3 regions of the Paraburkholderia sp. BGA-UO-ETr-F21 genome follow, and region 2 is predicted to be linked to each of the others. Evidence: predicted binding sites of a transcription regulator. Region 2 holds the regulator's gene; each other region holds the start of a gene.
What was found. The regulator LexA, encoded in region 2, represses DNA repair genes until DNA is damaged. The targets are predictions, from matches to a motif close to ACTGTATNNNNATACAGT.
Positions count from the first base shown of each region.

Region 1: a site for LexA is predicted at 4,453-4,470, ahead of AC57B1_RS04110 (LexA family protein). Genes of this name have one in related genera too.
Region 3: a site for LexA is predicted at 1,635-1,652, ahead of AC57B1_RS35170 (ATP-dependent helicase). Genes of this name have one in related genera too.

Region 1 is NZ_JCAQOY010000005.1:549,887-560,284, forward strand. Features, by position in the region: gene AC57B1_RS04100 (hypothetical protein) at 300-1,559, opposite strand; gene AC57B1_RS04105 (Eco57I restriction-modification methylase domain-containing protein) at 1,717-4,170, shown strand; gene AC57B1_RS04110 (LexA family protein) at 4,483-4,950, shown strand; gene AC57B1_RS04115 (Y-family DNA polymerase) at 4,947-6,239, shown strand; gene AC57B1_RS04120 (hypothetical protein) at 6,316-6,585, opposite strand; gene AC57B1_RS04125 (hypothetical protein) at 7,041-7,298, opposite strand; gene AC57B1_RS04130 (ankyrin repeat domain-containing protein) at 7,443-8,510, opposite strand; gene AC57B1_RS04135 (ankyrin repeat domain-containing protein) at 8,651-9,400, opposite strand; gene AC57B1_RS04140 (ankyrin repeat domain-containing protein) at 9,535-10,197, opposite strand; gene AC57B1_RS04145 (ankyrin repeat domain-containing protein) at 10,386-10,398, opposite strand, start outside.
Region 2 is NZ_JCAQOY010000029.1:345,547-355,944, forward strand. Features, by position in the region: gene AC57B1_RS17995 (MFS transporter) at 1-850, opposite strand, end outside; gene AC57B1_RS18000 (M20 family metallopeptidase) at 969-2,372, opposite strand; gene AC57B1_RS18005 (LysR family transcriptional regulator) at 2,633-3,595, shown strand; gene AC57B1_RS18010 (hypothetical protein) at 3,914-4,336, shown strand; gene AC57B1_RS18015 (ABC transporter permease) at 4,425-5,252, opposite strand; gene nodI (nodulation factor ABC transporter ATP-binding protein NodI) at 5,352-6,266, opposite strand; gene AC57B1_RS18025 (universal stress protein) at 6,551-7,015, shown strand; gene AC57B1_RS18030 (DUF2939 domain-containing protein) at 7,118-7,768, opposite strand; gene AC57B1_RS18035 (hypothetical protein) at 7,865-8,209, opposite strand; gene lexA (transcriptional repressor LexA) at 8,341-8,991, opposite strand; gene AC57B1_RS18045 (sulfate ABC transporter substrate-binding protein) at 9,303-10,343, shown strand.
Region 3 is NZ_JCAQOY010000040.1:607,723-618,120, forward strand. Features, by position in the region: gene AC57B1_RS35155 (RNA-binding S4 domain-containing protein) at 74-292, opposite strand; gene AC57B1_RS35160 (hypothetical protein) at 610-1,077, shown strand; gene AC57B1_RS35165 (hypothetical protein) at 1,196-1,459, shown strand; gene AC57B1_RS35170 (ATP-dependent helicase) at 1,694-3,820, shown strand; gene AC57B1_RS35175 (DUF4088 family protein) at 3,879-4,646, opposite strand; gene AC57B1_RS35180 (AzlD domain-containing protein) at 4,931-5,254, opposite strand; gene AC57B1_RS35185 (AzlC family ABC transporter permease) at 5,251-6,012, opposite strand; gene AC57B1_RS35190 (AraC family transcriptional regulator) at 6,424-7,254, opposite strand; gene AC57B1_RS35195 (CreA family protein) at 7,447-7,923, opposite strand; tRNA gene AC57B1_RS35200 (tRNA-Asn) at 8,147-8,222, opposite strand; tRNA gene AC57B1_RS35205 (tRNA-Asn) at 8,285-8,360, opposite strand; gene fdxA (ferredoxin FdxA) at 8,477-8,800, opposite strand; gene pncB (nicotinate phosphoribosyltransferase) at 9,134-10,330, shown strand.

The DNA.
Region 1 (10,398 bases), on a different contig from region 2:
GCACCGGGGCGTGGATTCGGATTTTTCGAGGAGGGGAAATCCAGGACAAGGTCCTGAAACGTAGACCTCAGGGCGAAGGCGGGAGCCTCACCTGGCGGGGATGGGGCGGTGCCGGAAGGGAAAGACCCCAAACCCTTGGGCGGCTGACGCCGCTGGGCGACCCGCTGCGCGCCGTGTCCTTCGGAGTAGCCCCCCTTCATGCCGCAGGCGGCGGGGTCGGTGCCCGGGAGCGAACGCGACCCCAGCGGTTGGGTTGTGCGGCGGTGACGGGTTGGGTGTCGCTGTTGACGCTCGGTGCGTCAGCCCAGCCGAACCACCGACGGCTTGCGCCGGTTTTTCAACGCCTGCGTGCGCAAGTCCTCGGAGGGTTGCGTCGCCGCCTCGGCCTCCGCTTGCTCTTCGACCAGCCGGGCGTACGCCGCACGCTTGGCGTCGATGTCCGCCGCGCTCGGTGCTCCCGTGTAGCCGTTGCGCACGAGGTACGCCGCCTGCATCGCGTCGAGCCAGGCGCCGATCTCGTCTTTGAAGAAGAACGCCGCGCCGTACGCGTCGAACAACGGCCGGCGAGCCCGTAAGGCGGTGAACACGTCGTCCTCGAGCCAGCCCGTTTCGGGGTGATTCCAGGTATGGTCGTCCGTGCTGTGCGCTCCGGAATGGATCAGCGCCGCGATGGCCAGGAGCAGCACGTCCCCGATCATGAAACCGTCTTCCTCCGGGCCGCGCAGGTCGTACCCAACCTCGATCGCCCGCCGGAACTGCTCGGGGGTGTACCCGGACAGCAGCCGAGCGCCCACGCGCAAGCTTTCCGTCATCGCCTGGTCGATGATCCGCCAGTCCTCGGGCGTGCGGTCCTTGACCGGCTTGTCCGCCACCGCGCGGGGAACCGCCGGGCGTCCGTCAGGATCCGCAGCATTGCCCACGGGCAAGACGTCGAGTTCCAGGGCATCGGCCGTGCGCCGGTGCGACTCGCTGCCACCTTCACGGTAGTGCAAGAGCGGGAGCCACACGTCGTCCACGGTGAGCACACCGCCCATCAACGCCCAGATGGGAACGCCGTGCGGTCCCACCTCGTAGAACGCCTTCGCACCGGGGATCCAGCCGTCGATCTTCCGGACCGTTAGCCCGTCCAGTTCGCCCACGCTGCCCCGCTCGTACTTGTGCCAGGCGGTTCCGGACTGGCTTTCCAACAAGCCGTTCATGGCGTTCAACGTGACGTGCCGCCGCTCGCCCGCGGGCGCTGCCTGCTGATCGCCCTTTGCCGGAAGGCTCCGTGTCAGCACCTCGTCGTCGACCGGGTCGTCGTTGATCAGCGGGTTCTTCAACCGCCTGAGCAGGTAATCCCGCAGGTGGTTCATCGACGTGCCCGCGGGGAGCACCAGGCGGCTCGTCCCGTTGATCAGATCTTCGGCTTCGAGCCTGCACCACCTCGCCCACGCCTTGACGCGGGTGACCTTCCAGGCCCGCTTCGCGTTGCCGTGCGGTTTCTTGGGTGCCTTTTCACCCGGCGCTTTCGCCGCCGGTTCCGCCGTTCCCGCCTTGCTGCTCTTCGTCGTCGTCATCCGTCTCGCCCCTGCGCTGTCGTTGTCCGCCCGATTTTAGCCGCGGAGCGCCACCGCGGGTTGTCCTGGATTTCGCCGTCCCCAAAAGTTCGGGTCCGCACCAGGGGAGCGATGTGCCATGAAATGGGTGTCCGTGCCATTTCCGAGACCGGACACCATGACCACCACCGCCCGCACGCTGGACCAGTTCTACACCGCCCCCGCCATCGCCCAAGCGCTCTACAAGACCCTTCTGAAAAACCTCGGCCGCAAGGCCAAGGGGCTGACGTTCGTCGAGCCGTCCGCCGGCGCCGGTGCGTTCTTCCAGCAGTTCCCCGCCGGGTCCGTCGGTCTGGACCTCGATCCGCATTGCCCCGGTGTCGAGCAGGCGGACTTCTTCGAATGGGCGCCCGAGGATCCGGACGCGCCGATGGCGTTCGTGGGCAACCCGCCGTTCGGGCGTTGCGCCTCGCTCGCCGTGAAGTTCTTCAACCGCGCCGCGTCGTTCCCCGGGACGTCGGTCATTGCCTTCGTCGTGCCCCGGTCCTTCGAGAAGGCGTCGATCCAGCGCCGCCTCGGTCGCACGTTCCGCCTCGTCCATCAGGAGGTGCTGCCCGCGGACTCGTTCGTGTTCGACGGAAACGCTTACGACGTGCCGTGCGTGTGGATGGTGTGGGAGCGCGGCGCGGTCCATGCCAGCGAACCGGTGCCGGTGGTGCGCACGCACCCGGATTTCGTCCTGCTCTCCGACGTCGAGCGGCTGAGCGCGGACTTCGCCGTCCAGCGCGTGGGGTCCGCCGCCGGCGCGGTCAAGGACATGTTCGGTCGCGTCCCGACGGGCTCGCACTACTTCGTGCGTGCCACCGACCGCTTCGAGAAGAAGCTCGTGCGCGAGCGTTTTGAGCGTCTTGAGTCGGACGGTGCGTGGGAGGCCGTGAAGCATCGCACCGCGGGAAATCCGTCGATCGCGCAGGATGAACTGGTCGCCGGCTATGCCGGGACGCTGGCCAAGCCGCAACCATCCGTGTTCGAGCGCCTGAACGATCTTCATGCGGAAAGCGGGATCAGCGAGGAGGAGCGCCGCAGCGGTGGGGTCGTCTACACCGGGAGCGCCCTCGCCCGCTCGATGGTGCGCATGGCCCGCCTCGAACCGACGGACCGGGTCTTCGAACCGTCCGTTGGTCGCGGGGTCTTCCTGTGGGCGATCGTCGAACACTGGGTGCATGAGCGCGGTTGGACGTACGAGCAGACCGCCCGCTGGGCTGAAAAATGCCTGTTCGCGCAGGACGTCTGCGCCCGCTCCATCGATGATTGCGCCCGCCTGTGGACGTCGTACTTCGCCGAGCACGGGGTCGTGTCCGACCTGCGCGCGAACTTGCGCGTCGGGGACTCGCTGTTCGACGGGTTCGCCGGGGAGCGCTTCAACGTCACCATTACCAATCCGCCGTATGTCCGCACGACGAGCCTCGACCCGGACTACCGCGAGCGCCTGCGCACCGCTTTCCCGTCGTCGTGCTCGACGGGTCTGTTTGATCTGTATTTTGCCTTCATGGATCGCGCCACCCGCCAGAGCGATCGCGCGGTCCTGCTGGTGCCCAACACGTGGTTGCGCACGAAGTCGGGTGCTCCGCTGCGCGCGCACCTGCGTTCGCGCGTCCGCGCGCTCGTGGATTTCGGGATGCGTCAGGTGTTCGGGAAAGCCGCCGCCACGTTCGCCTCGATCGTGGTCACGGGTCCCGAAACCGCGGTCACGCCCATGCTTCATCGCGAGAACTTGCCGGAGGAGGGCTCGCCCTGGAACGTCGTGTTCCGTGACGACAATGGTCCGCTGCAACCCGACGGGTGGTATTTCGGCGCGGACCGCGACCTCGACGGTCTGCTGGACAATGACGTCGGTGAAACGCTGAACGATCTGGCGATCGTCCATAGCGGCGTGAACACCAGCGCGGACTGGACGTATCGCGTGGACGGTGGCCAGGTCGTGGGCGAGCGTGTTCGGGCGGTCGATCCGGTCACCGGAAAGGACGTGCTCCTGCCGCTCGCCCTGACACCGCGGTTTCTGAAGCTCAACCGGCTGAAGAGCCGCGCCATGCTGGACACGCCAGCGTTCAGCCAGCGCATGGTCTGCCCGTACGACGCCGCATGGCGGTTGGTTCCTGAGGAACGCCTCGGTGCTGCCGCGCGCGGTTGGCTGAACGGGCGTCGCGATGCGCTGGACGCCCGCGGGACGAAGGACGTGGAGGCGTGGTACGCGTTTGGACGCCGTGCGGGGATGTACACCTTCGATCTCGATACCCCGGTGATCCTCGTGCCGGGCCTTGTTTGCGAGGCGATGAAGCCGATCGTGGTGACGCCGCGCGAGATCGCGCCGGACGGTCGCTTCCTGTTTGTTGGCGGATACGTCGTGCAGCCTCGCGATCCGGCGGACCTCGACCGCGTCGTCGCGATCCTGTCGTCGGACACGACGTGGCGCGCGATCCATCGCTACGGTGCACCGCGTAAAAGCACCCGGCCGTATCGCCAGTTCACCGCGAAACTGCTGCGTCAGGTGCCGACGGGTGGTGCTGAACCGACGGGCGCCGTCCGCGAGGCGGAGGTGGGATCGACCAAGCCGGAAACGGTGGAGATCTGATCGCCCCAAGGAAACGGTGCGAAGCGGGTGCCCTCGCCTCCGGCTGGGGTTTTTGCTTCGGGCGTCTGGGTTCTCGCATCGTGATGGGGATCCCCAGGAAACGGGCGATGCCCAAATCCCAACCCCGGAACCAGCCCCCAAACCTTTTGGGGCGCAAGCGCCCGGGCACTCGCTGACGCCCGTTGCCGTGGGAAGCGTGGTTTCCCTGCCCGGGGAAGCCCGCTGGGCTTGGCTCTCGCAATCCTGCCTTGGTCGTCCACGGGAACGCCTGCTAGACTGACTACTGTATATCCGAACAGTAGTCTGCCATCCATGAACCACCCCGCTTTCCCATCCGTCCCCATTCCGCTCTCCGAGGAGCCCGCGGCGCTTTTCATCGTCGAAGCCCTGAGCCGCGTGCCCGCCGGCTTCCCCAGCCCCGCGCAAGACCATACGCAAAACCGGGTGGACCTGAACGAGGTTCTGATCCTCAATCCGCTCTCCACGTTCCTGTTTCACGTCTCCGGCGACAGCATGAAGAACGCGGGCATCGTGGACGGGGACAAGCTCGTGGTCGATCGTTCGATCGAGCCCAAGCACGGCCAGGTGGTGGTGGCGTGCGTGGACAACGAGTTCACGGTGAAACGGCTCTACCGTCGCGCCGGTGTGGTGAAGCTCGTCCCGGCGAACCCTGATTTTCCGACGATCGTGTTTTCCGACGGCCAGGAAATGACGGTGTGGGGCGTGGTCACCTGGAATCTGAGGCAGGTCCTGGCCACGAAGGTTCGGGGCGGATCATGAGCGCGCAGCAGGTCTTCGCCATCGTGGACGGGAACAATATGTATGTGTCGTGCGAGCGGGTCTTCCGACCGGATCTCGTCGGCAAGCCCGTGGTCGTCCTGTCGAACAACGACGGGTGCGCCGTCGCCCGCTCGCAGGAGGCGAAGGACCTCAACGTGAAGATGGGGCAACCGTGGTTCCAGGTTCGCCACCTCGCGGAAAGCCATGGGCTCGTTGCCCTCTCCTCGAACTACGCGCTCTACGCCGACATGTCGTCGCGCATGATGGCGATCGCAGGTTCTTTTGCACCTCGTTCCGAGGTCTACTCGATCGACGAGTGCTTCCTCGATCTGTCGAACATGGCGTTGGCCGTGCCGGACCTGACCGCCTACGGTCGCACGATCCGTCAGCGCATCCTCGCGTGGATCGGCATCCCCACCTGCTGTGGAATCGGTCCGACGAAGACGCTCGCGAAACTTTCGAATCACATCGCGAAGAAGAACGTCGGTGGGCACAACTGGGCGGGCGTGTGCGACCTGACCGCGCTGCCCGAGCCCGAGGTGGACGCCTTGCTCGCGCAGATCCAGGTGGGCGAGGTGTGGGGCGTCGGCCGTCGCCTGCGCGACCGCCTCACCGCCGATGGGATCGACACCGCCCTCGCGTTGAAGCGTGCGGACCCGACGTTCATCCGGTCGACCGTGTCCGTGGTGCTCGAACGCACGGTGCGCGAGTTGAACGGGATCGTCTGCTACCCGCTCGAGTGCGAAAGCCAGCCGCAAAAGCAGATCGTCTGCTCCCGGTCGTTCGGATCGCCGGTGATGGCGTTCGACGACCTCGCGATCGCCGTGCAGGATTTCGCCAGTACCGCCGCCGGCCGGATGCGCAAGCAAAACCTGAAAGCCGGTCAGATTCAGGTGTTCATTCAAACCAGTTCGTTCCGCGTGAAAGACAAGCAGTATTCGGCCGGGCTCACCGTGCCGCTGACCGTGCCCACGTCGGACACGCTTCGGCTGGTCGCCGCAGCCGTGTACGGGTTGAAGCGGATCTACAAGCCGGGCTTCAAGTATGCGAAAGCCGGCGTGATGCTCGTGGAGTTGCAGGCGCAAGGCGTCGAGCAGGGCGACCTGTTCGCCCCGGCGTCGGACCGGCGGGACCGGTTGATGGCGGCGCTCGATGCCGTGAACGACCGTTTTGGGCGGAACACGTTGCGCGTGGGGAACGTGGAAGGCCGCCAGGCGTGGCACATGAGCCAGAACGCGAAGACGCCCTGCTACACGACGGATTGGGGGGATTTGCCGGTGGTGCGGTGAGCGGTTGAGCCATCGGGGCGCTGGATGTACACGTTCCCATCGAGATTCTTTTTAGATGATGATTCGACGTCCGCGACTAGGCGGCTTCAAACGCGTGAACAACAACCATATCGTCGTCTTTACCGACGCTGTGCTGCTTATTCTGGACATAAACATTTCCGTTTTGGTCTTTGAAGCCCATCACGAGCCGAGAGAACCGAAGGGCATTAGCGACAACGGTCGCCGGATCATCTCCCATACCTGCTCGGGCAAGTTCTTCCAGGATCGTGGAATCGATGTTCATGTTGATTTTTTCGGGCGTAAAGTTTCCACGGCCGCCCTGCCGTTGTGCGTTCATCGTGCTCATGATTTCCTCCTTGTCGGCCGTAGTAGGGGGGCTCCTCGGTCCGCAGGTCTCTTTTAATGGTCGCAAAGTATTGCCCCATGTCAAGCCTTCTGGCATCGACTGTTCGCACTTTTTTCGCACCATGTCAATCCCGCCAGACGGGCGACGTCCACGTCGGGAATGGCAGTGAAACACGCCCCAGGATTGGCGTTCCCGGGCGTTTGCAGGTCGATTTTTGCTGGATGTGCTCATCGAAGTGTCCTCCAACGGTAGGCTGGTGCACATGAACGCGGTGGGGCGATCAAGGCGTCAACAGGCGCCGTAAAGTGGGGCAGATAGGTTGAGGTATTGGTCGATCCGCACAGCGGCGATGACCAGGATCGGTAGCGAAATCACGAGCATCCAGCCGGCGATGATGTAGTGCATGATGTGCCTCCGTTGTTCATCACGCCAGGCTACGGGATGCAGCGCCCGTGTCAAACGTCGAACGCATGAATGGGGATCGTATGCGTTGGCTCGTCCGGATGAAGCACCGTCACGTTGCCCCTTTCATCGGCGAACCTCGTCATCAACCGGGAGAACTTCAGTGAGTTCGACACGACGTCCGGATGATCCTTTCCCAGCCCTGCCCGGACAAGGTCGTCCAGGATCGCGACCTCGATTTCCATCAGGACGCGTAATCCGATTTTCCCATCGTAGACGAACCACATCCCGTTGTCCTTGAAGTGGAGCATGGTCTCCTCCTTTGATCGCTAGGTGCTTCTCACCCCACGATACAAGACGCACCGACCACGTCAACCGACGACGCTGCCAAAAGCAAAAACCCCCGCCGGAGGCGAGGGCACGTTGCTGACGCCTGGGACGCTGCGCGTGAGGGATTACATCCGTTGGCGGGGGCGACGTACCGGCGCCTGCTCGGGTTCAGCCTCCTGCTTCACCTCGTGCAACGCCTCGCGGAGCGCGGTCGTCTCCCGAGCGGTGCGGAGGATTGCCACCGCTTCAAGCTTGTTGTTGCGGAACTCCGGGGATTCGTCCGCTGCGCTTTGAGCCAGGGTTTCGGGAAGCTCGTCCGCCGTGTTGCGGATCGACGGGTCCGCCCCGTTTCCCAACAGGATCGCTGCCGATGCCGCAGGCGCCATCGGTTCGACCGCGTTGCGATGCAAGGGTGTGTCGCCGTTCCCATCCTGTGCGTTCGGATTGGCGCCCCTCTGCAACAGGTGCTCCACCATCGTTTCCGATCCCCGCTCCGCAGCAACGTGAAGCCCCGTCTGCCCGTACGCGTCCGCCAGGTGGACGTCTGCCCCATAGTCCACGAGCATGGCCACGTCATCGTGGAAGGTCCCCATGCTGGCAAGGTGGAGCGGCGTTTGGCCGAAATCGTTTTGCGCGTTCGGGTTGGCCCCGCTTTTCAGCAACGCCTCGATGGACGAGCCAGGTCCTTCACGCACAGCATGCAAAACCTGCTGCTCCACCGCGTGGTGCAAAGCGGTGTACCCGTTTTCGTCCGAAATGGACGGGTCCGCACCGTGGTCAATGAGCGACTGGAGGGCGTCGCCGTTCTCCACCCCTGCACCATACGTTTGATGGATGGCGACGTTGTGCAACGGCGTCCGCCCCTGCTCGTCTTGAAGATTCGGGTTTGCTCCACTTTTCAGCAGTGCGAGGATGACATCCTGGCTGTGCTCCGAATCTTGCAGGGTAGCCGCATGGAGCGGCGTGTACCCATCCACGTTCTGGATGTTCGGATTCGCCCCGCTGTCGAGAAGCAGTTGCACGGTGCTACCGGGATCGTCCATGCCGGCCGCCGCACGGTGAAGTGGTGTGTCGCCCACCACGTCTTGCTCGTTCACGTCGGCACCGTTCGCGATCGCCTCGGACATGGCTTGCGTATCGCCCTGCAGGATCGCCTCGAAGAGTGTAGCGCCAAGTTCGGATCGGGTTGCCATGGGTTCCTCCGGTGGGTGGGTAATGGGTGCTTCTCACCCCAGGATACGAGGTCCGGGGCGGAGGTCAACCGGCGCCAGCGCGAAAAGCCAAAACCCCCGCCGGAGGCGAGGGCACTGGCTGGCGCCTGGATCGCGGAGCGTCAGAGCCGCGCTCGCTGCCGGCGCGGTGCGGGTTGTTCCACGACCTCCGGAGCCTGCTCAACCTCCGCTGCCGTCTGACGCAGCGTCTGCCGCTCCTGCTCCACCGCCGCTGCGCGCACCAGGTTCACGCGCTCCCGGACATCTCCCGACCAACGGCAACTGTTGACCGCAAAATCCCACGCCCGCCCTTGCATCGCGCGCGCCGGGTCGGCGCCCCGCTCGAGCAGAAACACCGTGTTCTCCATGTTGCCGTCCACGTCCACCGCGAGCGCCAACGGGGTGTTGCCATGGTGGTCAACCGCGTCCAGGGATGCCCCGTAATCCAGCATCATTTGCAGCGCCGCGGGATGGCCTCTCTGTGCGGCCTGGTGCATCACGGTCGCACCGTCGGATTCGCTGGCGTGAATGTCCGCCCCATGTTCGAGCAGTTGACGGATGGTCACGCCCCCGTCCATGTCCGCCTTCGACGCCGCCATGATGATCGGCGGCATGACCACCGGTGCTACGTCGGGGCCGCTGTCGCATACGTTCGGGTTGAGTCCCGCTTCGAGCAGGACGTCCAACCGGTGCGATCGCTCGGTGTCTCCGATCTCATCGAGGATCACGTGTTGCAGAATGCCGAGCCCGCGATGATCACGAGCAGCGTTCAGCCGTGCGATGCCGTAGTGCTTGACCAAAAGGGGAACCCTCGTGTCGATGCGCTTCTCGGAACTGATGGCGTGGAAAAACTGCTCGTCGATGGGGTCCATCCTTCCTCCCGTAATGGCCTGGTGGGTGCCTATCACCCCAGGTTAAGGAATCCACCGCCCACGTCAATCGGGACGGGAAGCAAAAACCCCCGCTGGGGAGCGGGGGCGGTCGCTGACTCTTGGATCGCGGACCATTAGAGCCGAGCGCGCTGCCGGCGCGGAGCCGCCTCGCTGTGCGCACGGTCCGCTTCTGCACCAAGCACCCCTTGCTCGTACGCGACGTGCCGCTCGTTTTGCCGATCGGCGATCGCCGCCTGAACTTTCTGCGACGCCTCCGACGTGCCATGGAGCAGCGACGTGTAGGACGCCGGGTACGTGAGCCAGTCGGTCGGGAGCCGGTTGTTCCGATCCTGGATCGCCGGGTCCGCGCCCTTGTCGATCATGAACTCGATGGTGTGGTCCTCCTGCCCCCTCTGCGCCGCCCAGTGCAGCGCGGTCATGCCGTTCGCGTCCCGGTGGTTCAGCGTTTCCGGGGTCGCGCTCGTGACCATGTAGAGCAGGGTGTGGTGCCCGGCCTCGGTGCGTGCCGCCACGTCGATCGGGGACCGACCGTCCCGGTCCCGCAGGTTCGGGTCGGCGCCTTCCTGGACCAGCATGTCCGTCGCGGTGCAGTTGCCGTGCTCGACCGCGATGTGCAACGGCGTCCGGCCGCGGTAATCGCGTGAGTTGAGATCCGCGCCTGCGTTGATCCAATGCTCGGTCCAGAAGGACGTGTCTTCGCCAGGCTGTTGGCGCAGTGTCTCGAGAAGTTGAGCGGTTTCCGGCGAGCGCGTCGCCGATTTGCGGGTGGTGTCCATGGGATCCTCCGAATGAGAAGTTGAACGTGCCCGTGCCCCGGATGGACAACGGTGCTTTACCCCTGATGGGGTCACGAACGGCTTCCCTGATGGGATCTCGGAACAACTTCCCTGATGGGATCACGGAACGGTGCGGATGAAGAAACGCCACACCATCATCATCGCGTACGGTGTGCGGATGTCAAGTTTTAGAGGCGCATC
Region 2 (10,398 bases):
TGGCAAGCGTCGCCGAGAAGCCGGTCGAGGCGGGCAGGTGCAATTGCTTGATCGCGTAGGTCGGCATGTACAGGATCATGTAATTGGCCGCCGTCGAAATGACCAGCGAGCCGACCGCGAGCAGCATGCGGACCTTCTGCGTGCCGAACAGGTCGCGCAGAGGCGTGCGGGCTTTCGGCTCCGCATTGAACTCGGCGCCTTCGTCCACGTAACGGCGAATATAGAAACCGACCGGACCAATCGCGAGGCCGAACAGGAAGGGCACGCGCCATCCCCACGATTCGAGTTGCGCCGCGGTGAGCTGGCTTGTCAGCAGCGCGCCGAAGCCGGAGGCGAGCAGCGTCGCCATGCCCTGGCTCGCGAACTGCCAGCTGCCCATGAAGCCGCGTCGCTCGGGAGCATGTTCGACCAGGAATGCCGTGGATGCGCCAAATTCCCCGCCTGCCGAAAAACCTTGAACGAGGCGCGAGAGCATGATGCCGGCAGGCGCCCATAGCCCGATCGCCGCGTACGGCGGCATCACTGCGATCGTCAGGGTGCCGATCATCATCAGCGCGATAGAGAGCAGCAGCGACGCCTTGCGTCCGGCGCGGTCGGCGAGCGAGCCGAGCACGAGTCCGCCGAGCGGCCGGATCAGGTACGAGATGCCGAAGGTGCCGAGCGTGAGCATCAGCGAGATCGCTTCGGTGCGTGCCGGGAAGAACAGCTTCGCGATGGTCACCGCGAAAAAGCCGTAGACGACGAGGTCGAACCATTCGAGCGCGTTGCCGATCGACGCCGCGAGAATGATGCGATGGACCTTCGCGGCGGAAGGCCGCGCGGCGCTGGCTTGCAAAGTGGACGTGCTCATCGTGGACGTGCCTCGTGAGATAAACGGATAACGGCGTGCCGGGCCCGAGCGCGTGGATGTCGCTCGGGTGTTGCTCAGGTTCTGCTCGGGTGCTGCTTGGGTGCTGCTCAGGCGTCGCTCAGATCGCGCCGCGGGTTGTCGCGCGCGGCGAGTTTTCGCCGAGATCCCAGAAGAGGCCCGCCATGATCTGCAGACCTTCGCGCACGACTGGTCCGAGCAGGTGCTCATTCGGCGCGTGCTGCGAACAGGCCGGGTACGAGTGGGGCACCCACAGGGTCGGCAGGCCGAGCGTATCGGCGAAGACTTCGTTGGGCAGCGTGCCGCCCAGATTCGGCAGCACGGCGGTCTTCTTGCCGGTGGTCTGTTCGAGCGACGCAATCGCCCACGTGACCCATGGATCGTCCGGGTTCAGACGGGTGGCCGGCGCGCCGCGCTCGACTTCGATCTGCACTTCGGAAAAACCGTGCGCATCCAGATGCGTGCGCAGATACCATTCGAGATTGTCCCAATCGGTGCCGACCACGAAGCGCAGCTGGCAATGCGCGAACGCCGCCGAAGGAATCGCATTGACCGGGTTCTCCGGGTTGCCGGCCTTGAACGCAAGTATTTCGAAGCTGTTCCAGCCGAACACGCGCTCAGGCGCACTCAGGCCGGGCTCGCCCCAGTTGTCGTCGACCGCCGGATCGCCCGGGCCGCCGCCCACCGTGATATCGGCGAGCGCACGGCGCACCGCCTCGGGAATCGGCGGCGGACGCAAACCCTCGACGGCGATCACACCGCGCGCATCGACGAGGCTCGACAACGCATTCGCCAGCACCGTGGCCGGATTGCGCAGCAGACCGCCCCAATTGCCGGAATGATGTGCACCGTCGCGCAGATTCAACGACAGCTTGAAATTCACCGAGCCGCGTGAGCCGAGGAACACGGTAGGGCGGCGCGCGGCGAGACGCGGGCCGTCGGAGGCGATCAGCACGTCGGCGGCGAGTTCTTCACGGTGCGCGCGGCAGATTTCGTCGAGTCCGGGCGAGCCGGTTTCCTCGCCCATCTCGATCAGCAGCTTCGCGTTGAAGCCGAGCTTGCCGCCGCGCGCGGCCAGCACGCTCGCCAGCGCGGCGAGGTTGATGGTGTGCTGACCTTTGTTGTCGGCGGTGCCGCGGCCGAACCAGCGCTCGCCTTCGACGGTCACGGCCCAGGGTGTCAGCGGCGCGCGCCACTGACTGTCGTAGCCGCGCACCACGTCGCCATGTCCATAGATCAGTACGGTCGGCAGGTCGTCGGCCTCGTGGCGGCTCGCGATCAGGAACGGCCCGAAGCCGTCCACCGGGTTCGCGACAATGCGCGTGCTGAAACCGAGGGCCGCCGCTTCGGGCGTGATTTCGTCGGTCAGATACGACAGCAGCGCGGCGGCGCGATCACTCTCCTGACTTTCCGTGCGAAAACCAACGCGACGGTTCAGCGTGTCGAGAAAGGCGCCGGATTCGAAATGGTGTGTGGCGTGCTCGATGGCCTCGGTGCGGCTCATAGGGGTCTCCAATGCGGGCGAATGTGGGGCGGGCGGCGCTTGGTCTCGGGTTCGATCGCGGGGCGATTGCGGGTCGGTTGCGGGTCGATTGAGACAGGCCACGGTCTGCAGCGTCGAATCGATTCTAGGAGGCCGTTTTTTTTGTCACAATGATCGTCTTTCGAAGCTTGCGTTGCCGAAAAGGCAAAGCTCATTGCAAGCAGTAAAACTGCCGGCGGCCATCGACCTGGCAGCGCCTACCGTTGAATGAGGCATCACTCATGGCACTTTCGCTGCATGGCATCGCGCTGCGCTATTTCGTCGAAGTCGCGCGCACCGGCTCGATCAGCGACGCGTCCGCACGTCTGCATGTCGCCGTGTCGGCAATCAGCCGCCAGGTGGCGCGGCTCGAAGGCGACCTCGGCGTCGCGCTATTCGAGCGGCGGCCGCGCGGCATGGCGCTTTCCGAAGCCGGCGAGCGCCTGCTTGCGTACGCGCAGCGCAGTCTGCTCGAGGCGGAGCATGTGATGAAGGAGATCGGCGGGCTCGAAACCTTGCACGGCAGCATGATCAAGCTGGCCAGTTCGGAAGGATTCGCCGCCGATTTCCTGCCTACCGCGATGGCGGGCTTTCGCGTTCAGTATCCGGGCATCGACTTCACGCTGTCGGTCATGTCACCGGACGCGGCGACCCGCCGGGTGCGCGACGGCGACGCCGATCTTGCGTTGACCTTCAGCCTCGCGCCGGAAAAAGGCGTCAAGGTCGAGCACACGGAGCGCGCGCCGGTGCTGGCGCTGCTGCGCGCCGATCATCCGTTGGCCGCGCGCGCGAAAGTGTCGCTCGCCGACTTGCAGCGCTATCCGCTGGTGCTGCCCGAGCCCGGCACGACGATTCGTCAATTGATCGACATTACCTGTGCGCTCGAAGGCATCCTGCTCGAGCCCGATCTCACCTGCAACAATAGCGGCGCCATGTACCGTTACGCGCAGAAGTCCGGCGCCATCATGTTCACGGGGCTGCTGTCCGTGCGCGACCGTTACGCGAATGACGGCTTCGTCGTGATGCCGCTCACGCATCCGCAAATGCGCCAGCGCAGCATTCAGATTCAGACCATGGCGGGGCGTGAGTTACCGCCGTCGGTGCGAGCCTTCAGGGACTATCTGATCACGGAAATCGCGGGTGCGAAGCCGGCGCAGGGGACTGCCATGAAGGCCGTTCGAAAGCGAACCACGCCCCCGCGCTGAACGCGCAAAGGCCCGGATAGCCCGCCCGGCTTCCAGGCGGCAAGGCTACGTTTGCGGCCGGCCGCGAACGTTAGGGCGAACGTATGGCGTGCGTGCGATAGCGATCCATTCAGCGCCGATTGAAAGGCAAATGTCCCTGCCGGATCACGAATCACGACCTAAACTGTGGTGGACGGGGCCGGCTGAAAGCGCCGGACTGCGCGGCGGGGATTGCTGCAGCGCACACCAGTGGTAGGATTCAGCCCGAAAAATGGAGAGCGGCGCGCGCTCGATGCAGCGCGCCGTCCACAACAGAGCGATAGGAACTCAGGACATCGAATGGCGCAACAAAAAACAAACCCAAAACTTGAGCAGGCGCTGACGCGCGGGGATCTTGCAATCCGTCAGGCGAATTCGGCGCGAGCGACGGCATTGCTGCGCGCGTTGGGCAAGATGATCGTGGAGGCCTCGGCGACGATCGGCGTGGAAGCCTTTACGCTGATTCCCGACGGCGACAAGATCTATGATCCGGCCGACGGGCTGTGGCCGCAGGAATTGCAGATCTCGCTCGACGGTCCGGTGGAAGAAGCCGATCCGGACGAGGTTCGCACGGTTCGACTGATCGCCGATGAGCCGGGCACGATGTTCCGCGTCGAATGGCAGCGTGCCGACGGCAAGATCGGCCGTCAGGACGGCGGGCCGTTCGCCACGGTGGCGTTCATTTCCGACGTGGACATTCCATGGACCGACGACGAGGACTGAGCCGGTCCGGGTCGCGGCAGGCGCTGATACGCTGGGATCGACACTGAGCGACCCGGCCTCAGCGCCTATGGTTATCGAGAGCCGAAGCCTACTTCATCATCCTGCGGCGAAACAGAATCGCCGCCACGACAAACCCGCCTACCGCATACGCCGCCAGCACGGCCACATGCAACAGCGCATGTTCGATTGGACGTCCCAGCATGGCCGGCCGCATCAGGTCGACGGCATGCGCCAGCGGCAACACTTCGGTGACGCCGCGCGCAACGGCGGGCAATTGCGATGCCGGAAAGAACACGCCGGACAGCAACAGCATCGGCGTCAACACCAGCGTCTGGTAAAACATGAAGAAGTCGTACGAAGGCGCGAGCGCCGTGACGACCATGGCGATGCTCGCGAACGCGAGGCCGGTCAGCACGACGACCGGCAACGCCAGCAGCATCGACGGAAAATTTGCGTAGCCCAACGCGCCGGCCACCAGCATGATCGCCGCGCCGGACAGCATCGACTTGCTGCCGGCCCAGATCACTTCACCGAGCACGATGTCGCCGAGCGTCAGCGGCGTGTGCATGATCGCCTCCCAGGTGCGCTGCACATGCATGCGCGAGAAGCCCGAATACATCGACTCGAAACTCGCCGACATCATCACGCTCGACGCCACGGTGCCCGCCGCGAGAAAGGCGATATACGACACGCCCTCGACATGGCCGACCATCAGCCCCAGCCCGAAACCGAGGCCAAACAGGTAGATCATCGGATCGGCAAGATTGCCGAACATCGAGGCGAGCGCGAGCTTTCTCCACACCAGATAATTGCGGCGCCACACGGCGATCCAGTTGGTTGCGTTCGCGGGAAAAGCGGCGAAGGTTTCCTGATTCGACGGGGTCTCGCCCGGGGAGTCGTAGGTGCGTGCGTCCATTGCGTGTCTCGTGCGGTGTCCCCGAGGGGACGTGCTTCGTCGTTATGGCTGTAGCGCGTTGCGTGCGATGCCGCTATTCATGCTTCTTCACATGCTTCTTCAGTCCTGCATCTCGCGGCCGGTGAGCCGCAGGAACACGTCTTCCAGATTCGCCGGCCGGTGCAGATAGCGCAGATCCGCGCGCTGCTTGAGTCGCGCATGCACCGGTTGCGCGTCGTTGACGTAGCAGAACAGCGTTTCGCCGCTGATCTCGGTGCGCTCGACGAGCGGCGCCAGTTCATCGCGCAACGCGACCGGATCCGGTCCGAAGATCTCGATCACATCGCAACCGATCTCGGAGGCGATCAATTCGCTCGGCGCGCCTTCGGCGATCTTGCGTCCTTCCTCGATCACGCACAGCCGGTGGCAGAGACGTTCGGCTTCTTCCATGAAGTGCGTGGTCAGCAGAATGGTCTTGCCGCGCGCAAGCAATGAGCGCAGCCGTTCCCAGATCAGATGCCGTGCCTGAGGATCGAGGCCGGTGGTCGGTTCGTCCATGATGAGCACGTCGGGATCGTTGACGAGCGCGCGCGCCAGCGTGAGGCGCCGCTTCATGCCGCCGGACAGTTCGCTCACGCGCGCATCCGCCTTGCTCTCCAGGCGCGCGAATTCGAGCAGCGATGGCACCATCGCACGGCATTGCGCGGCGCTCAAACCGAAGTAGCGGCCGAACACCAGCAGGTTCTCGCGCACCGTGAAGTCGGGATCGAGATTGTCGAACTGCGGCACCACGCCGACGCGCGCCCGCGCCACGCGCGCGCGGCTGGGAATCGGCTCGCCGCACAGGCGGATCGTGCCCGCATCCGGCGAGGCGATGCCGAGCAGCATGCGCAACGTGGTGGTTTTGCCCGCGCCGTTCGGGCCGAGCAGGCCGAAACATTCCCCGGCGTCGACATGGAACGACAGTCCGTCGACGACGGTCTTTTCGCCGTAGCTTTTTTTGACCTCGTGAAATTCGATGGCGGCTTCAGGCATGGATCGAACGAGTCTCCGGAACAGACATGGATGATTCTAATGGCCGGGAGGGCCGCCTATTCTAGGGCATTGGCGGGTCGGCGTTGGTGCGCGCCCGACGCTCCCGCACGGGTTTCCCGCACTGCGGCAACGAGCCGCAAGCAACCCTGTTGGCGCGCGCACCTCTTTAGAGCGTGGCTTGTGTGCCGTTACCGCACAGTTAGCGTTTTCCATCCCTTGCAACCTGAATTGCGGCGCACCATGATTCATTCAGATCGCGCGTCCCGCGCGAAGGGAGAAAAATCATGGCGAGCTACCAGAAAATCCTGCTGTGCTACGACGGCTCGCGCGAAGGCCGCAAAGCATTGCGTTGCGGCGCCGATCTGGCGTTGGATCTGAAAGCGGAAACGCACTTGTTGTCGGTCGTCGATATGCGTTCGAGCATTGCGCAAAGCGCGGGCCTGCTGACCGACGTGGCTTGCGGCAGCTTCGAAAAGACCGCCCGCGACATCCTTCAGGAAGGCGTGGACTGGCTTACCGAGCGAGGCGTGAGCGCACAAGGGCATTTCGCGTTCGGCCATCCGATCGACGAGATCGCCAACCTTGCCAATGAATTGCACGTCGACCTGGTTGTGGTCGGCCACCGCTGTCGTACCGGTTTGTCACGGTGGTGGATGGGCGCGGGTAATACGCCGCTGCTCGACCGCGTCTCGTGCAGCATTCTGGTGGCGTGTTCTTCCGCTCAGGAGCAGCAGCAGGCGGCGGCCTGATAGCGGCTGCGTATCGCGCCTGGGTCTAGCGTCTGGATGCCGGCCCGGCTACCGCGAGCGTGCTCAACGGGCCGGTCGCCTCGGCCCGACGACCCCAGGCGATCACTCGTTCAGGTTGACCGCGGCCAGCTTCCATGTGAAGACACCCTCGCGCTGGAAGATCGCCGAGTAACGCGCGTCGCCGGCGCCGTGCTGGTAGGTGACGACGAACTCGTTGAGGCCGCGATAGCCCGCGGTGGTTTGCGGCGGCTGCGCAGGCGCGGCGTTGGTGTTGCCGTTGCCCGCAGTTCCAACGGCAGGCGCCGCCGGTGCGGGTGAGGCCGCGGCGCCATCCGCCGGCGTGTTCGCAGCAGGCGGTGCGGGCGGCCGTTCGCCCGGATCGCCGCGCGGCGGCATGCCGTTCAGTAAAGCCGCCACGCCGTCTGGGGTGGCATAGGCATCTACGAGCGGGCCAATCAGCGCGACGCCGATCATCGCGCCAATGGCGGCCAGCGGATGGCCGTTGCTGTGCGCGTCGAGCCGCCGCGTGAGCAGCCCGGCGACCTGCTGCTTCAGGCTCTCGCGCAACGCGGGAAAGTCGACGTATTGATTGACCGTTTGCGTGTCGCGCGCATCGGCGGCGCGTTTGAGATTGTTCAGCGCGAGATACGGTGACGCGTACGCAAACCCGAGCGCCGCGATTAGCACAATCACGATCAGCGTGACGATCAGCGGCCGGGTGGCGCCGCCTTTAATGCGTTTCGAAACTGCCATCGAACGGGACTCTCCATCAGGTGTGATCTAACGTGGACCGCGGCCACACGAAAACGATCCCATGCGATGCGATATCGCCGCCCGCCATACCTTCCATCAAGACTCGAATACCGCCCCGTGGACGTTTGCCTCGTCGGCAATGCAGCGGTCGATCATGCGGCACACAGCGTCCACCGTGCCGACCATGATGAGGCGCGACGGGCCGTGATAGACCCGCACTGGTGCGCGACGGGCCGGTTCGGCCGTATTCAGACCCGAGTTCAGCGACACGCGGGCAAATGCCGGCAACGACGATGGCAGGCTCGACACGCTGTCCGGCGAATCGAACAGCGACGGCGTGCTGCCCGTGGACGCCTCGATCAATGAGCAGGGCACCAGCTTGCGAAGATGGCGCAGACGACCGAACTGGCGAAAAGGCAGCAGGCGGGCAAGACGTTCCATGAGACTCTCCAGGCGATGCAGCGTTAATGCAGCGCTAATGCGGCGTTGGCGCGGCTTTCTACTTTGTCGAACGGGCAAGAAGGGGCTTGGATCGAAGTGCTGGGGAAACAAGCCGCCTGGAACCTGGCCGTTCAGAACTCGCCGGGGCGGATCAGCCCCACGGCGATACCTTCCAGCGCGAATTCCGCACTGCCGGTTTCAACGAAGATGTTTTCGTAATCGGGGTTCTCGGCGATCAACTCGAGCCCGTTCGGCCGGCGCTTCAGGCGCTTGACCGTGACGTCGTCGCCAAGCCGGGCAATGATGATCTGGCCGTCTTTGGCTTCCGTTCTCTTTTGCACCGCGAGCAGGTCGCCGTCGAAGATGCCCGCGTCGCGCATGGACAACCCGCGTACCTTCAGCAGGTAATCGGGCTTGCTCGAAAACAGCGCCGGGTCGCAAGCGTAGTGCTGGGAGATATGTTCCTGCGCGAGGATCGGGCTACCCGCGGCCACCCGCCCGATCAGCGGTAGCGACAATTGCATGATGCTGGCGTGCGGCAACGTGAACTGGTGCGGCGAATCTTCCGGGCCGGCCAGCAGGCGGATGCCGCGCGACGCGCCGGCCGCGAGTTCGATCACGCCCTTGCGGGCGAGCGCCCGCAGATGTTCTTCTGCCGAGTTGGCCGAGCTGAAGCCCAGTTCGGCGGCGATTTCCGCGCGGGTGGGCGGAAAGCCGGTGCGTTCGATAGCCCTGCGGATCAGATCGAAAACCTGCTGCTGTCGTGCGGTGAGTTTGGTCATGGCGCCACTGTATGTATGAACAGGTGACTGTATTTTTATACAGTATTCCGCGCAATTCAAGCTTTACTTTAAGTTCGTGCCGAAGGGTGGTGTTGGAGCGTCGTCAAGCGACGCTCCAACACCCGTTTACCTGCCGCAACGCCTTATCCAGCTGTCATTACCACTTTTGCGTATTAAAAAATGAAGAAACATTATTTTTAATGATGAAAGCCCTTCGATAGACTGGCCTCCAGTTGCCGTTCATGTGCACGTGACCGCGACGCAAAAAGACACCACACGCTGTTTCGGCGCACAACGCGGAGAAAGTTGACATGAATCACCAAGGTACGGGGCTGGCAGGCAGAACGAAGAAACTCATCGCGGCGCTCGCATTGGGCGCGGCGAGCGCGCTCGGCGTGATGGCGCAGGCGCATGCTGCCGACACGACACTGCTGAACGTGTCCTATGACCCGACGCGCGAGTTGTATCAGGACGTCAACCAGGCGTTCGGCAAGGAATGGAAGGCGAAGACCGGCGAGACGATCACCTTCAAGCAGTCGCACGGCGGCTCCGGCGCGCAGGCGCGTTCGGTGCTCGACGGCCTGCAGGCCGACGTCGTGACGCTCGCGCTCGCTTACGACATCGACGCGCTGGCCAACAAGGGTTTGCTGGACAAGGGCTGGCAGAAGCGCTTGCCGGACAACGCGTCGCCGTACACGTCGACGATCGTGTTTCTGGTGCGCAAGGGCAACCCGAAGCACATCAAGGATTGGGACGACCTGATCAAGCCGGGTGTGTCGATCGTCACGCCGAATCCGAAGACCTCGGGCGGGGCGCGCTGGAACTATCTCGCGGCATGGGCATACGCCGAGCATCAGCCGGGCGGCAACGATCAGAAGGCCAGGGAATTCGTCGGCAAGCTCTACAAGAACGCCGGCGTGCTGGATTCGGGCGCGCGCGGCGCGACCACCAGCTTCGTGCAACGCGGTATCGGCGACGTGCTGATCGCATGGGAAAACGAAGCCTTCCTGTCGCTGAAGGAGTTCGGACCGGAGAAGTTCGAGATCGTGGTGCCGTCGGTCAGCATTCTGGCCGAGCCGCCGGTTGCGGTGGTGGACAAGGTGGTGGACAAACACGGCACGCGCAAGCTCGCCGAAGCGTATCTGAACTTCCTGTATAGCGAGCAAGGCCAGGAAATCGCGGCAAAGAACTTCTACCGTCCGCGATCGAACAAGGTGCCGGCCGAGCTGACCGCCAAGTTTCCGAAGCTGAAGCTGTACACGGTCGACGATTCGTTCGGCGGCTGGACCAACGCGCAGAAGACGCACTTTGCCGACGGCGGCGTGTTCGATTCGATCTATCAACCGCAATAACTATCGAGCCGTTGCCTTCACCAGCATAGGCAGCAAAGCGATGCGGCAACGCGTC
Region 3 (10,398 bases), on a different contig from region 2:
ATGGAGAAGGCACGATTTTGGTGCGCGCGCCTCCTCCGAGTTTTCGGAAACCGCAGAGTGGCGGGGCGTTGCGTCAGGCTTCGTGAACCGCAATCCGCGTGTCGCCGAGCAAGACGACCTGGCCCGCGCGGATTTTGCAGGTTTTACGCGTTTCGACCCGGCCGTCTACGGTGACCGCACCGTCCGCCACCATCATTTTTGCCGAGCCGCCGCTGTCCGCGAGCCCCGTTATCTTCAGCAGATTATGCAGTTCGACGTAGTCGCCGGTGAGGGTGAAATCTAGGTTGGGCATGGCGTTTGCGCCTTCAGGCAAGGGGTTCGCATCATAAGCCAGAAGCTTGCCCTGGATGAAGTTCGCGGTGTGCGCCGACTTCGCGTGAGTATCTGCAAGCAGATGTTATGCGATTGTCAGAAAGTGAAACGTTGCGTAACACCGGTCGTAAGACACGAACTTCACTCGTAAAGTGCAGGTCAGTGGTAAAGCCTGCTGGATTTATCTGGCAGCGAGCAGACCGGGCGAGGCACGCAGAGCAAGCTTGCAAAGCGGCTCGAGAATGCGCAATGCCGGACAGGTCGCCCGCGTCACAACAACTTTAGAGAGGATTAGTCATGACCCAAATTCGAACGCTTCTGATCAATACCGCCCTGACCGCCGCCGTGACCGCGTTTGCGGCTACCGCAGCCGTTGCGCAGACTGCGCAACCGGCCGAGGGTGTCAACGGCCAGCCGCAAGTCCAGATGCAAGGCGCCGGCGTTGCGCCCGCTGCGCCCTCCGCGCAGGGCGTGCAGCCGGTCACACCGCCCCCGGCACGCCTGACGGCGTCGGGTTCGACCGACCCGCTGGTGCAGAAGCGCGATGCCAATGCGAAGGCCAATGCTGAATATCGCGCGTCGAAGAAGGCATCAAAGGCCGAGCTGAAGGACCAGCAGAAGGCCGCCAAGGCGCAGTACAAGGAAGAGGTGCGCGGCGCCAAGATCAATCAGAAGGCGGATAAACAGGCCGCCAACAATGAAATGAAGATGGACATGCAGGGCCAGGCGGGCGTTCAGGCGGACGGCGCCGACGTCAAGCACTAAGACCGAGGCTGAGCGTCAAGGCGGTGGCGGGGCGGCACAGGTTGCCAGCGCCGCCGCCTCGACCGATCGCGTTTGAAGGATCGCAAGGTCCAGGCATCTCGTTTCACGGAGGTATCGCATGAATATCACTCTGTCCATGAAGTCCAGAATTTCGGCCGCGTTGATCGCGGGTTGCCTGTCGTCGGTTGCCTTCGCGCAGGCAAGCGATCCGGCTGCGGCGCCGGTTACCCATGCCGACAAGAAGGCGGCCAAGGAGCAGTCGAAGGCGGATAAGAAAGCGTCCGTCGCGCAAGCCAAGGCGGACAAGAAGAAAACCGACGCTCAGGCCGACGCCGATAAGGCCAAGGCCGACGCCAATGTGAAGGACGCGAAGACGCAGTAGCCCGGCTTGATAGCTGGCCTCGCGACGACGTGTGAACGTCTCCGCGTTGCGCTTTCAAAGAAATGGCCCGTGCGCTTCCACGCCACGGGCCATTTTTTTCCTGCGCGCAATTGTCATGCGGCGGGATGCCGGCCGCCCGGGGCGCGGTCGAAAAAAGGGTCGCTTGTCGACGAGGGTTGTATGGATATACAGTATGCGTCGCCGTACTGAATCCACCTAACGTCCAAACCGATCGTGCTCTCCGTCGCCGAATCCCCGTCGTTCGATACCGCCGCCTGGCTGGCAAAGCTCAACGACGCGCAGCGCGAAGCCGTCGAATACGGCGCCGACACGCCTGCCGCGCCGCCCGGCGCATTGCTGGTGATCGCGGGTGCCGGTTCCGGCAAGACCAACACCCTCGCGCACCGGGTCGCCAATCTGGTGGTGAACGGCGCCGATCCGCGCCGCATCCTGCTGCTAACGTTTTCCCGTCGCGCCGCGCTCGAAATGACCCGGCGCGTCACGCGCATCGCCGGCGCGGCGCTCGGCACGCGAGCCGCGCTCGCGCAAGGGCTGACATGGTCCGGCACGTTCCATAGCGTGGGCGCGCGGCTGTTGCGCGAGTACGCGGACCTGATCGGCCTCGCGCCGGCCTTTACGATCAACGACCGCGAAGATTCCGCCGACCTGATGAATCTCGTGCGCCACGAGCTCGGTTTGTCGGCGAAAGAGCGGCGTTTCCCGGCCAAGGGCACGTGCTTTGCCATTTACTCGCGCGTTGTGAACACCGGCGCGTCGCTCGGCCAGGTGCTCGACAGTGCGTTCCCCTGGTGCCGTGAATGGGAAGCCGATCTGCGCAGGCTGTTCGCGGCTTATGTCGAGGCCAAACAGAAGCAGAGCGTGCTGGACTACGACGACCTGCTGCTTTACTGGTCGCACATGGCGGCCGAGCCGGCGATCGCCGCCGACCTGTCGGCGCGCTTCGATCACGTGCTGGTGGACGAATATCAGGACACCAACCGTCTGCAGGCGTCGATCCTGCTCGCATTGAAGCCGGACGGCCGCGGCCTGACCGTGGTCGGCGACGACGCCCAGTCTATCTATTCGTTTCGCGGTGCGACCGTGCGCAACATTCTCGATTTCCCCGCGCATTTCGACCCGCCGGCCAAACAGGTCACGCTCGAGCGCAATTACCGGTCGACCGCGCCGATTCTGGCGGCGTCGAACGCGGTGATCGAACTGGCCAGCGAGCGCTATACGAAAAATCTCTGGACCGACAAGGCGTCGGCGCAGCGCCCGCGCCTCGTGAGCGTCGCCGACGAGGCCGATCAGGCGCGCTACATCGTCGAACAGGTGCTCGAAGCGCGCGAGCAAGGCATGAAGCTCAAATCACAGGCGGTGCTGTTTCGCGCAGCGCATCACAGCGCCGCGATGGAGATCGAACTGACCCGGCGCAACATCCCATTCGTGAAATTCGGCGGCTTGAAGTTTCTCGATTCAGTGCACGTGAAAGACGTGCTCGCCGTGCTGCGCTGGGCGGAAAATCCGCGCGACCGCGTAGCCGGCTTTCGCGTCGTGCAGCTGCTGCCGGGCGTTGGCCCGGCCACGGCTGCGAAGGTGCTCGACGAGATCGTCGCGCGCGCGGGCAGCGGCAATCCCGCCGACACCGCCGGTGGCGCATTGGCGGCCTTCGCCGCGCCGGCTCGCGCGCAGGAAGACTGGCATCCGTTCGTCAAGCTGATGTCGAGCGTGTACGGCCGCCAGACGCCGTGGCCCGCCGAGTTCGAGATGGTGCGCCGGTGGTACGAGCCGCATCTCGAGCGCAACCACGAGGACGCCGCGATCCGTCATGCGGACGTGTTGCAGATGGAGAGCATCGCGGGCACGTATGCGTCGCGTGAACGCTTTCTGACCGAGCTGACGCTCGATCCGCCCGATGCCACCAGCGACGAATCCGGCGTGCCGTTGCTCGACGAAGACTACCTGATCCTCTCCACGATTCATTCCGCGAAGGGGCAGGAGTGGCGCAACGTGTTCGTGCTGAACGGTGTGGACGGCTGCATTCCGTCCGACCTCGGCACTGGCAGCGAGGAGGAAATCGACGAGGAGCGCCGCCTGCTCTACGTGGCGATGACGCGCGCGAAAGAGGATCTGCATATCATCGTGCCGCAGCGCTTTTACGTGCACAACCAGACGCATATGGGTGATCGTCACGTGTGGGCGTCGCGTACGCGCTTTATTCCCGCGCATCTCATGCCGCTGTTCGACGCCTACGCGTGGCCGCGGGTGGCGGTCCCGAGCGCGCCCACGGCGACCGGGCTGGCCGCCGCCGCGCAGGCGAAGATCGAGATCGCGGCGAAACTCAGGAAGATGTGGGATTGAGAATGCGGCAGGCGCCGCCGTTACGTGCGCGGCGCCTGCCGTCTGAAGGCCTCGATCTTCAGCGCGACTGCCGTTGTTGCTGCTGAGGGGCCGGACGCGGCGGCACGAAGAAGTTGCGCAGCCACGCCGCCATGCGCGAGAACACGTCGTACGGCTCTTCGACGAAAATCTCCGGCTTGAGCAAACGCAGGAATTCCATGATCTGTTGCGCTTCCTGTTTCTGGAACGAGCCGTGCGAGATGCCCAGCCGCAGAAGCCCGCGCAGTTCGCCGAGCTTTTCGCGCGCGGTGCTCCCCACGCTCGTTTCGCACGCCACCTTGGCCTCGTAGACGCGCTGGCGCAGCGATTCCACCAGCCTCCAGGCCGGTGTCTGCATGACTTCCTCGAGCGCCTGAATGTCCTGCGCCGCGCTCTTGATCTGCGCCGCGAGCGGGTCGACCAGCGTGGCGTCGCCTTCCGCTTCCTTGACGATCGCCGCCGCCCAGTCGCGGCACTGCTTGGCGAGTTCTTCCGGCGTCCATTCCGAGCGGGCCGCGAAACCGAAGCCGAATTCGCCCGCTTGCCGCATCAGGATCGCGACGACGTCCGGAAACTCCTTGTCGAGGGTTCGTTTGGCCCACGCGTACTGGCCGCCCTGCAACATCCGCTGAACGGCGTGTTCGGTCAGCGGCACCATATTGTCGAGCAGCTTGGCGCGCAAAAAATCCTCAAACGACGGCGTCGCGAACTGCGGATCGAGCTTCAGCGATACCCGCAGAAAAGCGTCGAAATCCTTGCGCAGTGTCGCAATGGTCTCGTCTTTGAGCGTGAGGGTGATTTGACCCATGAGTTATCCCGTTTGGTCCTGCCGCGCGGCTTCGCCGCGCCACCCGGCCGCGCGGGCCTTGGGAGACGCGACGTTCGATGCCCGCGCGCTTGATTCCTGCCTGTTGCCGCGTAACCAGCGGGACGTATCCCGATGAGCGGACCTCGACTGCATAACGGCGGATCGGGGGGAAACTTAAGGGCGTGCGGGACGGGTGCGCTCGCTTTAGAGGGAAGCGTCGCCCGGCATGCGCTTGCGTGTCGCAAGCCGGACGACCGGGATGCCGCCATGAAGGCGGCATGCACCTATTTCAGCACAATACATTGCCAGACAAAAAACACCGCCAGGCCGACCGCAATGGTCAGAAGCGGCCGCCGTGTGACCGCGCTGACGAGCACCGCGGCCAGCGCGCCGACCAGTTGCGGATTGCGCCAGGTCAGCTCGGCATTGCTGCCGTGCGGTGAAACCGCCATCGGCACGATGATCGCGGTCAGCACGGTGACCGGTACGAAGCCGAGGGCGGTGCGCACAAGCGGCGGAAACACGAGCCGGTCGCCGAGCACGAAGACCGCGGCGCGGATCACCCATGTGATGGCCGCCATGCCGAGAATCAGAACGACGTAGTTCATCGGGACGCCTCCGCGGTTTTGCCCGTGCCGCGCAGGTTGGGGCGCGAGGTCGACAGCAGGACGCCGATCGCCACGCCCGCGAATACCGCGCCGAGCAGCCCGAGCTTGTACGGCCACGCCTGCCAGAAGAAGGCCAGCGTGCCCGCGGTCACTGCGGCCGCGATATAGCGCAGCGCCACGAGTTGCGGCACGACGATCGCGATAAAGGTGGCGACCATCGCGAAATCGAGGCCGAGCGATTGCAATCCCGGAAAGGCCGCCCCGAACAACAGGCCGGCGACGGTCCAGATCTGCCAGTTCAGGTACATGGCGAGACCCGCGCCGAAGAAGTAGTGCGGGCCGACCGTGCCGGGCTCCCGATGCCGGTAATGCTCCCACGCGACGGCGAAGACTTCGTCCGTGAGCAGCGCGCCGAGCGCCCAGCGCCAGCGCGCCGACAGATGCGCGACGTGCGGTGCGAGCGTGGCGCTGTACAGCACGTGACGCAAATTGACCACCAGCGTAGTCGCCCAGATCACGGCGAAACTCGCGTGACCTGCGATCAGGCCGAGTGCGATGAATTGCGCGGAGCCGGCGAACACGACGAGCGACATCAACTGCCCGTGCCAGAGGTGCAGCGGACCGGATGCGACGAGTGTGCCGAAAATGACGCCAAAAGGCGCCGCGCCGACCATCATCGGAATGATGTCGCGCGCGCCGGCGGTGAACTCTTTTAGATGGCCATGGCTCGTGGGCTGGCCTGCGGTGGAATGGGTCAATCTTGCCTCCTTGAATCGGGAAGCTTAGCGGGGGCTGGCCAGCGGGGCTTGTACGTTCTTGCGGCTGGGCGTGACTCGATGCGCTGACGCGTGGCGATGTCGTTGGTTGGGGGCTTGCGCGCCAGGGCGTGTCGTGCGGCCGGAATGAGCGACGCGGCGGCGCGCGCAAAGGTTGGCAGCAAATTTCGTGCTGGGATGACGGCGGCGGCCGCGGCGTCCCAGGCAGCGGGCGTGCACAGGTCGCCGGCAACGTTCGCGCTAGGGTTGTCTCTGGCGGTTAGAGCGCCCGGAACGGCGGTAAAGGTCGCCGGCAACGTTCGCGCTAAGGCTGTCTTTAGCGGCTGGACTTTTTGAGGCCGCCGGACGCACAGCTCGCCCAACGCCGGTGCCCACGCCAACACCCACACCCAGTTAGACCCCTTGCCAGCGTCCGGGCGGCACGCCGAACATCCGCCGGAAATGCCGCGTGAAATGGCTCTGGTCGGTGAAGCCGCTGGCGGCGGCGACATCCGTGACCGATACGCCGGCGCGCAATGGCGCGAGCGCGCGCTGCAAGCGCACCTGATTGCGCCATGCATGCGGCGGCAAGCCGGTCGTTTGAGTGAAAAGACGTGCCGCGTGGAACGGCGAAAGCCCGGCCGCCTGAGCGACTTCGGCGAGTGTGACGGGTTCGGCGAGGTCGCCCGTCAGGCATTCCTGCATGAGCGCCACGCGTGTGTCGTCGGTGGCGAGGCGGGCGCGTGCCGGGCGCGTTTGCGAATAGCGCACCAGCAGCGTGGACAACGCGTCGAGCATGGCGGCCTCGGCGGCAAGCGCGTCGTCGCCGGCTTCCAGCAGGCGATGCGCGTGCGCGAGCCGCGTAGCGAGATCAGGATCGCGGATCACGCCGGGCGCAAACCACGGCAACGCCTGCGGTTTGCCGCTGACTTCATTGGCAAGTGAATGGATGAAATCCACCGGCGCATACATCACGCGATACCGCCAGCCCGCCTCGACCGCCTTCGAGCCGGTGTGCAACTCGCCGGGATTGATGATCGGCACGCTGCCGGCTTCGGCCACGTAGTCGGAACCGAGGTACCGATAACCCTCGGCGCCCGCGACGATCACCGGAATCGTGTACGCGTCGTGCCAATGCGGCGTGAACTCGTGATCGTGATATTCGGCCGTGAGCAGGTCCGCGCCAGGCAGAAGCGGCGTGCGCCAGTAGCGGGCGGAATCCTGGAAACGATGGGCGGTGGTCATGGCGAAGGTCCAGCAGGACCGGTCAGTGTAGCGCGTCGTGACGGGCGGCGCTTCATCGACCTAGGGCTCGTGCGGGTGTCTCCTGCCGGAGCGTGATGCCTCGGTTCGAGCAGTAGCTTTCCTCCCACCGCCTGAGGCCACCGATTCACGCCATCGAATCGGCCGGCTGCGTTTTTTCGTAGGGCGGGGCGCTTACTTGAGCGGGATCGTCGTGCCGGCCGGCATCGGCACGGCACTTACGCTGTTCTTCGCGCTACCGCTGACGACCCGGTCGCTGTAGGTGAGATACACCAGCGAGTTGCGTTTCGCGTCGACGACCCGCACCACATGCAGCGACTTGAAGATGAGCGACATGCTCACCGAAAACACGTCGGCCTGTTTCTTCACAGGACCCGTGAAGTGGATTTCGCCGACCTGACGGCAAGCGATCGACGCCTCCGTGGGATCTTCCGCGATGCCGAGCGTCCCTTTGACACCACCCGTACGCGCCCGCGATACGTAGCAGGTCACGCCCTGAACCACGGGATCGTCATAGGCCTCTACGACCACGCGGTCGGAACCCGTGACGTGGAAATTGGTATTGACGCTGCCGACTTCTTCGCTGTGTGCCGAAGGCAGCAGCAGCGCGGCGGTCGCCGCGAGCGCGATGCGCAACAAAGTGGGTTTCATGGGATCGCCAGAAATTGAGCGCCTGGGCTGGCGCGGGATGCATGCCGCAAGCCGCCATCGTATAACGGCGAGCCGATCATCGGGCTTTTGCAGGCGAGCGCGGACAGCGTCCGCTATGTTCGGGATTGCTGCGAGAGTATCGACCCGGGGCTGTGATCGGGCGTGCAGAAATGTGACGCGGAAAAAGAAAAGGCCCGCACGAATGCGGGCCTTTCAAAATTTTTGGCTCCTCGACCTGGGCTCGAACCAGGGACCTACGGATTAACAGTCCGGCGCTCTACCGACTGAGCTATCGAGGAACAACAGTACAGCTTGATCTACATAAAAAAGCCCGTCTTGGTTAACGGGCTTTTGCAATTCTTGGCTCCTCGACCTGGGCTCGAACCAGGGACCTACGGATTAACAGTCCGGCGCTCTACCGACTGAGCTATCGAGGAACAGAACAACAACAGCAGAGAAACGAAATTGTAGGAGGAGCTTAAGCGGCTGTCAATACCCTGCGTTCATCTCGATTTCATTCGAAGTCCGCTGCGTATGTGACGTGCTGCGAGACTCAACGTACGAGCAGCTCGAGCTTTTCCTTTACGTCCTTGAACTCGTCGGCTTCGGGCAGCGGTGCTTTGGTCTTGGTGATGCTCGGCCAGCTTTTCGCGAGATCGGCATTCAGCTCGATGAAATTCTGCTGGTCGCCCGGCACGTCTTCTTCGGCATAGATGGCGTTCACCGGGCATTCGGCTACGCACACTGCGCAGTCGATGCATTCATCGGGGTCGATCGCGAGGAAGTTGGGACCTTCGCGAAAGCAGTCCACCGGGCACACATCGACACAGTCGGTATAGCGGCACTTGATGCAGCTTTCGGTCACAACGTGAGTCATTCAGGCAGCTCCTGCATGCGGTATCTGGGGAGGCGCAAACGCCAAAAGCGCTATTGTATCGTAACGTCAAGAGGCGCATGCAGCATCGCACCATGCCTTTTATACGTTTTCGTGATTAGTTTATGGCGCGCTGAAGGCCACCTGCTTCGCGGCGCTCACCCACGGAGACCTTCTTTGGGCGCGCGGTGCGAGCGCCCGGCGGCGCGCGGAATCCGGCGGCATTCGGGTAACATGCGTCAGGTCGGTGCGCACGGGGCGCGCCGTATGCGCATGGTTGAGTCGGGCCTTTCGTGTCGGGCCTTCCGTTTTTCCTGCAGTCCAGTTCGCACCATCATGATTATTACTTCGCTGCTCGACACCGATCTGTACAAGTTCACGATGATGCAAGTGGTGTTGCATCACTTTCCCGCGGCGAACGTGGAATATCGCTTCCGTTGCCGTACGCCGAATGTCGATCTCGTTCCGTATATCGGCGAGATTCGCGAGGAAGTGCGCAAGCTCTGCCAGCTTCGCTTTACCGACGACGAACTCGACTACCTGCGCCGCATGCGCTTCATCAAGGGCGACTTCATCGAGTTTCTCGCGCTGTTCCATTTGAACGAAAAATACATTTCGATCGAACCGTCGCCGAAGGGCAATGGCGAAATCGACATCGAGATCAAGGGACCGTGGCTGCATACGATCCTGTTCGAGATCCCGATGCTCGCGATCGTCAACGAGGTCTACTTCCGCAATACACAGCAAAAGCCGGACTACAGCGAAGGGCGCGGCCGCCTCGTCGACAAGATCCAGCTGCTCGGCGCGCGTCCGGAATTCGCCGACTGCAAGATCGCCGACTACGGCACGCGCCGCCGCTTCTCGAAGCAATGGCACGAGGAAGTGATCCTCAAGCTCAAAGAGGGCCTCGGCGAGCAGTTCGCCGGCACCAGCAACGTCTTCTACGCAATGAAGCACGGCCTCACGCCGCTCGGCACGATGGCGCATGAATATCTGCAGGCGTGCCAGGCGCTCGGCCCGCGGCTGCGCGACTCGCAGATCTTCGGCTTCGAAATGTGGGCTAAGGAATACCGCGGCGACCTGGGTATCGCGCTCTCCGACGTGTACGGCATGGAGGCGTTCCTGCGCGACTTCGACATGTATTTCTGCAAGCTGTTCGACGGCGCGCGCCATGATTCGGGCGATCCGTTTGAGTGGGGCGAACGTCTGCTCAAGCACTACGAAGCGAATCGCTGCGATCCGCGCACCAAGATCCTCGTATTTTCCGACGCCCTCGACATTCCGAAAGTGCTGCAGCTCTATGAGCGCTTCCGCGGCCGCTGCAAGCTGGCGTTCGGCGTGGGCACGAATCTGACCAACGACCTCGGCTATAACCCGCTGCAGATCGTCATCAAAATGGTTCGCTGCAACGGCCAGCCGGTGGCGAAACTGTCGGACTCGCCGGGCAAGAACATGTGCGAAGACAAGGCTTACCTCGCTTACCTGCGCCAGGTGTTCGGCATTGCGCAGCCCGAGGAAGAGGCGGCGAAGTAACCCGGTTCGCAGCTGGCTACCACCGTTGCATACAGCGTAAGCCGCGTGTGCGAGACGCGGCAATATCC